DNA from 2 places in the Pantoea sp. App145 genome. Region 1 is predicted to be linked to the other one. Evidence: predicted binding sites of a transcription regulator. Region 1 holds the regulator's gene; the other holds the start of a gene.
The links. Region 1 encodes Fur, which represses iron uptake genes when iron is present. Its sites were predicted from a motif close to ATAATAATGAGAACNACTATCAA; they were not measured.
Positions count from the first base shown of each region.

Region 2: a site for Fur is predicted at 1,181-1,203, ahead of RCF31_RS16685 (TonB-dependent receptor domain-containing protein). Genes of this name have one in related genera too.

Region 1 is NZ_CP133290.1:1,604,498-1,609,197, forward strand. It holds gene ybfF (esterase) at 1-412, shown strand, start outside; gene ybfE (LexA regulated protein) at 581-856, shown strand; gene fldA (flavodoxin FldA) at 979-1,509, shown strand; gene fur (ferric iron uptake transcriptional regulator) at 1,864-2,310, shown strand; gene RCF31_RS07375 (hypothetical protein) at 2,369-2,764, opposite strand; gene glnS (glutamine--tRNA ligase) at 3,001-4,668, opposite strand.
Region 2 is NZ_CP133290.1:3,594,706-3,599,405, forward strand. It holds gene RCF31_RS16675 (LysR family transcriptional regulator) at 1-797, shown strand, start outside; gene RCF31_RS16680 (SelT/SelW/SelH family protein) at 800-1,096, opposite strand; gene RCF31_RS16685 (TonB-dependent receptor domain-containing protein) at 1,342-3,744, shown strand; gene RCF31_RS16690 (hemin-degrading factor) at 3,797-4,700, shown strand, end outside.

The sequences.
Region 1 (4,700 bases):
TTATCAGACGCGTCGCCATGATGAAATTTTCGCCGCTATCCGTGCCGTAAGCGCAGCAGGTGTGACGCGCCGCAGCGAAGCCGCTGAGGTGATGCGCACCCTGCTGGATGAAGAAGGCGTGATTCAGTTCATTCTGAAATCGTTCCAGGACGGTGAATGGCGGTTCAATGTGCCGGTGTTGTGGGATAACTACACCACTATCTCCGGCTGGGAAGAGATACCTGCATGGCCACATCCGGCGCTGTTTATCCGCGGCGGTGATTCACCCTATCTGGATAATCAGCACCGTGATGCGTTGTTGCGCCAGTTCCCCCAGGCACATGCGCATGTCATCAGCGGCGCCGGGCACTGGGTCCATGCCGAAAAACCTGAAGCCGTTTTGCGCGCAGTGCGCCGATTTTTTGTACTGTAAAAGCAAAAGCTTGCCGCGAACCGTTTAAGGTTGGCGTAGTCAGGGGCGCTGGAGTATGATGTCGCGCTAAAAATTTGCCACGGATGATTTTTTCACCGTGGCCGGGCCGATAATGTATAAATCGCGCAGCGCCTTTCCGCCGTTCGCGCCCACTCAGTTTTACAAATCATGGCAAAAGAACAGACTGACCGTACCACGCTCGATCTCTTCGCTGATGAGCGGCGTCCCGGTCGCCCCAAAACCAGTCCGCTGACGCGTGACGAACAGTTGCGGATTAACAAACGCAATCAGCTGAAACGCGATAAAGTGCGAGGATTGCGTCGTGTTGAGCTGAAAATGAGCAGCGAGGCCGTTGATGCACTCAACACCCTGGCTGAGCAACAAAACATCAGCCGCAGCGAATTGATTGAACAAATGCTGCTGGCGCAGCTCAAACTGTCGTAACAGGTGCAGACCGCACGCAGGAACAAAAGTCACGGCTTTACAAGTTCCGCCACTTTGCCCGGTCTGCTATCATTCGCTGTCATTACATATTCAATATCAGGATTTAAGAGGTCACTTAACCCATGGCAATCGTAGGCATTTTCTTCGGCAGCGATACCGGCAACACTGAAAACATTGCAAAAATGATCCAGAAACAACTGGGTAAAGACGTGGCCGAAGTGCATGACATTGCCAAGAGCACTAAAGAAGATCTCGAAGCATTCGATATTCTGTTGCTGGGCATTCCGACCTGGTACTACGGCGAAGCACAGTGTGACTGGGATGATTTCTTCCCGACGCTGGAAGAGATCGACTTCAATGGCAAACTGGTTGCGCTGTTCGGCTGTGGCGACCAGGAAGATTATGCAGAATACTTCTGTGATGCGATGGGCACCATCCGTGACATTATCGAGCCAAATGGTGCGGTGATTGTCGGTCACTGGCCGACCGAGGGTTACCACTTCGAAGCATCCAAAGGTCTGGCCGACGACAAACACTTCCTTGGTCTGGCTATCGATGAAGATCGTCAGCCGGAACTGACCAACGAACGTGTTGATAAGTGGGTGAAACAGATTTTCGATGAGCTGCAGCTGAAAGACATTATCGAAGCCTGATCCCCTTTCCTACTCAATGTGGGCGCTGGCTCACATTGAGAATCGGAAATTCCTATAAAAATAATAGCCACGTTTTTTTAACTTTTACCTGCAAATCTGTAGAATACCCGTAACGGTCATCCGCTTATTCCTCTGGCATCAGAATGAGGCTGAGTGAAATGGAAACAAAGACCTGTACGATCCCCGCCGGCGTTAGCGACATTTATCCCTACAGCCATTGGTGATTTCAGGACATGCCCTTGGTTTTCATTTCACTGCTTGAGTTCTATAATGAGACGCAAATGAGAATGCGCGTGATCGACATCCAAGGCCCTGCGCCGCAAGTGACTAGCAAAGTAACAGGACAATATCCGCATGACTGACAACAACTCCGCATTGAAGAAGGCTGGCCTGAAAGTCACTCTACCCAGACTGAAAATTCTGGAAGTGCTTCAGGAACCCGAGTGCCATCACGTCAGTGCGGAAGATTTGTACAAACGCCTGATCGACATGGGCGAAGAGATTGGTCTGGCAACGGTATATCGCGTTCTTAACCAGTTTGATGACGCGGGTATCGTGACTCGTCATAACTTTGAAGGTGGCAAATCCGTCTTTGAACTGACGCAACAGCATCATCATGACCACTTGATCTGCCTGGATTGTGGCAAAGTGATCGAGTTCAGTGATGAGTCTATTGAGACGCGTCAACGTGAAATCGCAACACGTCACGGTATCAAACTCACCAACCACAGCCTGTACCTGTACGGCCACTGTGCGCTGGGAGACTGCCGCGAAGACGAGACGCTCCACGATAAGCAATAAAATGTGCTATGCAGTATGAAAAAACCGGTGCCAGGCACCGGTTTTTTTATTCCTGAGATTACAGAACCAGCGTTTCCTGCAGGTAACGCCAGCGTGGAATGGAGGTGGTGCAATCCAGCACCGCCAGAGAAATACGACTCTGGTTGTTGCCGTTCATCATCTGCAACTCACGATATTGAATAGTCACTTCCTGGCTTTGCTGTGAAATGATGGCGTGTTCGCTGGTCGCGATGCGCATCCCTTCCCGCTGACCACGTAACTGGCGGAACAACACCTCCATCGCATTTAAATCCAGCTGTTTACCTTGCGGGGTCACCATTTTGAAATCCGGGTGAAAATGCGAGAGAAACAACTCAATGCTGTCGTCAGTGTCCTCTGACTGATTAAAAATACGTTCGATAAGCTGATGTAAAACCACTACGCTGTGTTTGGCTTCCTGAGCGAGACTCGTCATTTTTTTTCCTTTTACAACCCGCAGAGCAACGTCTGGGAGCGCATAGCCTACCTGAAATACAGTTTTTCACACTCGCAAATGGATTAATTTTACTAAAGTCAGATTAGTTGCAAATCCCGGTAACAAACGCATTTCACACCCCACAGCATAAAAGGTTGCCAGCCCGAAATTACAACCAATAAAAAAGGGCGATTGCTCGCCCTTTCGTGATGATATGGTGATAACGACAAAAAGGATTAATCGCCGATTTTCGCCCAGGTATCACGTAAACCGACGGTGCGGTTAAACACCAGCTTAGAGGGCTGCGAGTAAACGCTGTCTGCGCAGAAATAACCTTCACGTTCAAACTGATACGGCGCCAGCGCATCGGCGTCACGCAGTCCAGGCTCGACAAAGCCCTGTTTGATTTCCAGCGAATTCGGGTTAATGGTGGTGAGGAAGTCCTCAGCCGCTCCCGGATTTGGCACGCTGAACAGACGATCGTAGAGACGGAATTCCGCAGGTAACGCGTGGATCGCTGAAACCCAGTGGATCACACCCTTCACCTTGCGGCCATCAGCCGGATCTTTGCTCAGGGTATCAACGTCACAGCTACAGTAGATGCAGGTGATATTGCCTTCTTCATCTTTCGCCACGCGCTCTGCACGGATCACGTAAGCATTACGCAGACGGACTTCTTTGCCCAGCACCAGACGTTTGTACTGTTTATTGGCTTCTTCACGGAAATCCGCACGATCGATCCACACTTCGCGGCTGAACGGCACATCACGCGTACCCATCTCCGGTTTGTTGGGATGGTTTGGCATGGTGATAATTTCTTCATGACCCGCAGGCAGATTCTCAATCACCACTTTCAGCGGATCGAGGACCGCCATCGCACGCGGCGCGTTCTCGTTAAGATCGTCACGAATGCATGACTCCAGCGATGCCATTTCCACGATGTTGTCCTGCTTAGTCACGCCAATGCGGCGGCAGAACTCACGAATCGAGGCGGCGCTGTAACCACGGCGGCGCAGACCGGAAACGGTCAGCATACGCGGGTCATCCCAGCCTTCGACGATCTTCTCGCTCACCAGCTGCGTCAGCTTGCGCTTCGACATCACGGCATATTCCAGATTCAGGCGCGAGAATTCATACTGACGCGGATGCACCGGAATGGAGATGTTGTCCAGCACCCAGTCATACAGACGACGGTTATCCTGGAATTCCAGGGTGCAAAGCGAATGGGTGATACCTTCCAGCGCATCGGAAATGCAGTGGGTGAAATCGTACATCGGATAGATGCACCATTTTTTGCCGGTCTGATGATGTTCAGCAAACTTAATACGGTACAGCACCGGATCGCGCATCACGATAAAGTTGGATGCCATATCGATTTTGGCACGCAGACAGGCTTTACCTTCCTCGAAACCGCCATCGCGCATTTTTTCAAACAGCGCGAGGTTTTCAGCCGGGGTACGATCACGATACGGGCTGTTTTTGCCCGGCGCAGTCAGGGTGCCACGGTATTCACGGATTTCTTCTGGTGTCAGCTCATCAACATAGGCGAGGCCTTTGTTGATCAGTTCCACTGCGTAGCTGTACAGCTGGTCGAAATAGTCTGAGGAGTAACAAACGTCTCCGCTCCATTCAAAGCCCAGCCATTGCACGTCACGCTTGATGGATTCAACGAATTCCATATCCTCTTTCACCGGGTTGGTGTCGTCGAAGCGCAGATTGCACTGACCCTGGTAATCTTGTGCGATACCAAAGTTCAGACAGATCGATTTCGCATGGCCAATATGCAGGTAACCATTGGGCTCAGGCGGGAAACGGGTATGCACGCTGTTGTGCTTACCGCTCGCCAAATCTTCGTCGATAATCTGACGAATAAAGTTCGTTGGGCGGGCTTCAGCCTCACTCATCTCAAAATCCTCAAATACAATACGGGTGATTT
Region 2 (4,700 bases), 2.0 Mb from region 1:
TCGCACAACCGCCGCTGGGTAAGCGCCTGCAGGAGCTGGAAGAGGAAATTGGTTCACCGTTGTTTACCCGCACACCACGTCGTATGGTGTTGACCGAGGCCGGAACCTTTCTCTATCGCCAGGCCTGCGACATCTTAAGCCGGGTTAATCAACTCAAACGCCAGACCATCACTATCGCCACGCGTAAACAGCGCCGGGTGAATATTGGTATCTCCTATCTTTATCTGCGCTATTTCAACACTATCCTGATGGATTACTACCGCAACCGTCCTGACTGGGACATCAATGTGATTGTGTCTGATTCCAGCCATCTGGAAGCGATGCTGCTGGATAACACTGTGGATATTGCGCTGATGCAGGTTCCTGGCGATCGTCAGCCCTGGTTTATCCGTGAGCTGGAACCGATTGATACTATTGCGGTGATTTCTTCCCACTATAGCCCGATGCTGGCTGGGAAAGCCTTGCAGTTCAGTGACCTGAGCGGCATTCCGCTGATGTTGCTGCACCGTATCGGCGGGGAAGGGACTTATGAAGTACTGCGCAGTAAGCTGTTCAGTAGCCTGGACCAGGTGAATATCACCATTAAGGTTTCAGAACCGCGCCTGGTGCTGGAAATGATGGAGCAGGGCTTTGACGGCGCGGCATTTTTACCGCGCTCCGAGTTTATCCCCAGCGCACTGGGTAAATATATGGTGTGCCCGCTGGCGGAACCTTTCGCGATTTATCACCCGGCGATCGTGACCTTAAGTACCGCGCAGGACCGACTGTTATGGCCGCAGGAAAATGATGTCGCCTGACCTCAATTCCCGGTCGGTTTCTTCTTATCCACGTGGCCCAGCTCACGATCCGGGAAACAATAATCACGCACCCGCTGCTTTAATGCCGCGGCGTCGGGAAAACCGCCTTCCTGTTTACGCTCCCAAATCACCTTGCCATCAATGGTTATCTCAAACACGCCGCCAGTGCCGGGCTGCAAGGTGACGGAAGCTAAATCGTCAGCAAAAGTATGCAGCAGCTCCTGTGCCATCCACGCTGAGCGCAGCAGCCAGTTGCATTGCGTACAGTAATGAATATTCACCGCCGGTTTGTGTGTCATGGCATCGCTCATCTTAATTGATTGATTAGTAATAAGTTAACTACGGTTAACAAAATGTGCTGTCTAAGATACATCTTAGTGTAAATGGTATTGATAATGATTACCAATTGCATTACATTCCTGACGAAATCATTTATAACATAAAAAAAGTCTGTAACTTTTTACGGTTTTTTATACAAAAACTGTGGTTTTCTGGCAGCAAGCACGTGAGCGAATACTAACAATTAACAAGGTATTTCGCGTCTATGTCTCCAATTTTTCAGGGGTTCACCTCACAGCGTCTGTTTAAAACAGCGGTGCTGGCATCCGCCATCCATGCAGCCTGCGGCTATGCAGCCACCAGCGACAATCAGGATCTGGCGATTTCAGGCAAAAAAACCACCACAAATGAACCGGTGATGACGGTCACTGCGCCGAAACAACCGCTGGTTGCCGGTAGCCGTACCACGCTTTCTGCCGAGGAGTTGCAGAAACAGGGGGGTAATGATTTTGGCTCCATTATGCGCTATCAGCCGCTGGTCAGCGCGCCGGGTGCCGCTGGCGGTAGCAACACCGGCAAGAGCGGCTACACCGGGGACCGTGGCGGTTATACCGGTTATAACATCCGTGGCCTGGAAGATAACCGCGTTTCCATTGACGTAGACGGCATCGAACAGCCTTTAGCCACCGGCCGCAGCTCAGTTGGCCGTGCCGGTTCAGGCACCTTCGGGATTGGTCGCGACTATATCGATCCTTACATGTATGGCTCCGTGGGTATCGTCGAAGGCGCTACCGATGTGTCCAACAAGAACCTGGCGCTTGGCGGCTCGGTTTCATTCCGGCCAAAATCCCCGGATGACTACCTGTCGCCCACCAAACAAACCTATTTCGGTTATCAGAGTGATTACGACTCTTCCAACCGCAGCTGGCACAACGGCATCACTGCCGCAGCAGGTGATGAAACCCTGCGTGGTATCGTGGTGATCAGCCGTCGTGACGGCCAGGAAACCCGCAACAACAGCGGCACCATTGATGCGTATCCGGCGAACTGGCACTCCGATGCCATCGCCGCGACCGGTATCTGGCAGCCGAACAGCGAGCATCAGTTCAGCGCCACGCTGGATTATTACCACAAAACCAACCACACCAACTTCGATTACTGGGGCAGCAGCACCACGACTATTTATGGTCGAGCCGATCAGAGCAGCCAGACGCGGCGCTGGAGCGGCATGCTGAAAGATCTCTGGACACCAGATAACAACCTGCTGGTGGACAGCCTCGAAAGCAGCATCTATTACCAGCAAACCGAAGCGCACGATGATACCGCTGCACCAGATGCCGGGACGGTTGAAGCGCACAATATCTATTCAAACTACAACACCAAAACCTTCGGCTTTGAAACCAAAGGTGAAAAAAGCTGGCTGTTTAACACCTTCCGCTATGGCCTGAATGGCAGCATTGCCAAAACCGAGCGTCCATACTGGCTGGACCCGGCACAGACTTCGTACAACGATGTCACGCCACCGGAAGCTAACAGCCGCACATGGAGTGTCGGTCTCTACGCCGAAGACACCATGAGTTGGGATCTGAACGGCCACACCTTCTCTATCATTCCAGGGGTGCGTTACGCTTATCAGAACACCAAGCCGCAGAACCTCTCCAGCCTGGCGGGCGGCGATGCTGATCTCAGCACTGATGATGTGTCGGCACTGTACAACAAGAGCTTCAGCGATGGTCAAATCCTGCCGTCTCTGGCCTTCCAGTACAATCTGACGCCGAAGATGATGGCTTACCTGCAATATAAGCGCGGTGCGCAGTTCCCGAATGCCAGCCAGCTGTATGGTTCCTGGAACCTGACCTCTAACTACGCTTCTGCATATGGTGCGCAGTATGCCCTGCTGGGTAACACCGATCTGAAAACCGAAACCAGCAACAACTTTGAGTTCGGTCTGAAAGGTGAAGCCGTGGAAGGGATCACCTTCTCAGCGGCGACCTTCTACAACAGCTATAAAAACTTTATTGACTACACCCGTTACAGCCGCAGCGCGAACCCGGAAGTCTTCACCAATATCCCGGATAACATCAGCATCGCTTACCGCGCAGAAAACCGTGATAAAGCCTATATCTATGGAGCTGAGTTCGGTAGCAAGTTCAACATCGGCACATGGGTGCCTGAAGTTGATGGCCTGAGTGCACGTCTGGCGTTTGGTTATGCGCAGGGCGCATCGAAATCCAGCTATCTGGGTGACAAATATGTGCCGCTGGAGAGCGTACCACCGATGCGCCTGATCACCGGCGTGGCTTACGACGACCCGGATCAGCGTTACGGTGCTGCAGTGACCGCCACCTTTAACCACGGTAAGCGTGCCACCTATACCCAGCGTCAGACTTACACCAACACCGGTAGCGCGATTGGTACCACCAGCAATACTTACTACCAGAACATCCCGGGTTACGCGTTGGTGGATCTGACGGCGTACTATCGCGTTACCAAAAACGTCAAAATCAGTGGTGGTATCTACAACCTGACCGACCGTAAATACTGGGATTACCTCAGCAGCCGCGATCTGGAATCCACCACCAGCAAGACCGATCAAAACTACTATGATTCACAGCTTGCTGTGATGCCGGGCCGCACCTTCCAGTTAGGTGTTAACGTCGATTTCTGATAAACAACTTCGCCCTGCGGTGACGCAGGGCATTTTCACGGGAGCAAGCGCAATGAACCAACGTTACGAACACTATCTGGCCCTGAAAGGCGAACATCCAAAAAAATACGCCCGCGACCTGGCCGCGCTGATGGGCATTGGCGAAGCGCAGCTGTGTGAAGCGCGCGTCGGCCATGATGCTCAGGCGTTGAAAACCGATTTCCCGGCACTGCTGGCGGCACTGGAAGCCGTGGGTGAAACCAAAAGCATCACCCGTAACGAATATGCGGTACATGAGCAGGTGGGTAAATATGAAAACCTGCACCTTGGCGAACACGCCGGGCTGATTCTCAACCCACGCGCGCTGGATCAGCGCCTGTTCCCGCAGCAGTGGCACAGTGCGTTCTTCCTGCGTGACATGACCGCGCGCGGTGAGCGTCAAAGCATCCAGATTTTTGATCGCCACGGCGACGCGGTGCTGAAAATCTACACCACCGAGAACACCGACATTGCGGCCTGGGATGCGCTGATTGCGCAGTTCACTACTGATGCCACCCCGCTGGAACTGACACCAGCCAGTGGCCCGCAGCACAGCGCAACCCTCGACGCCACGACGGTAGAAGCCGAATGGCGAGCCATGACCGATGTACATCAGTTCTTCGGTCTGCTGAAGCGCCACAATATTTCACGTCAGCAGGCGTTCCGCGCGGTGGCTGACGATCTCGCCTGGCAGGTCAGCAATGATTCGCTGGCGCAGCTGCTGAACCAGGCGCAGCAGGACGGCAACGAAATCATGATTTTTATCGGTAACCGTGGCTGTACCCAAATCTTCACTGGCGCGGTGGAAAAACTGATGCCGATGGACAACTGGGTCAATATCTTCAACCCCAATTTCACGCTGCATCTGATGGCGGATCACATCAGTGAAAGCTGGGTGACGCGTAAGCAGAGCGGTGATGGTTTTGTCACCAGCCTCG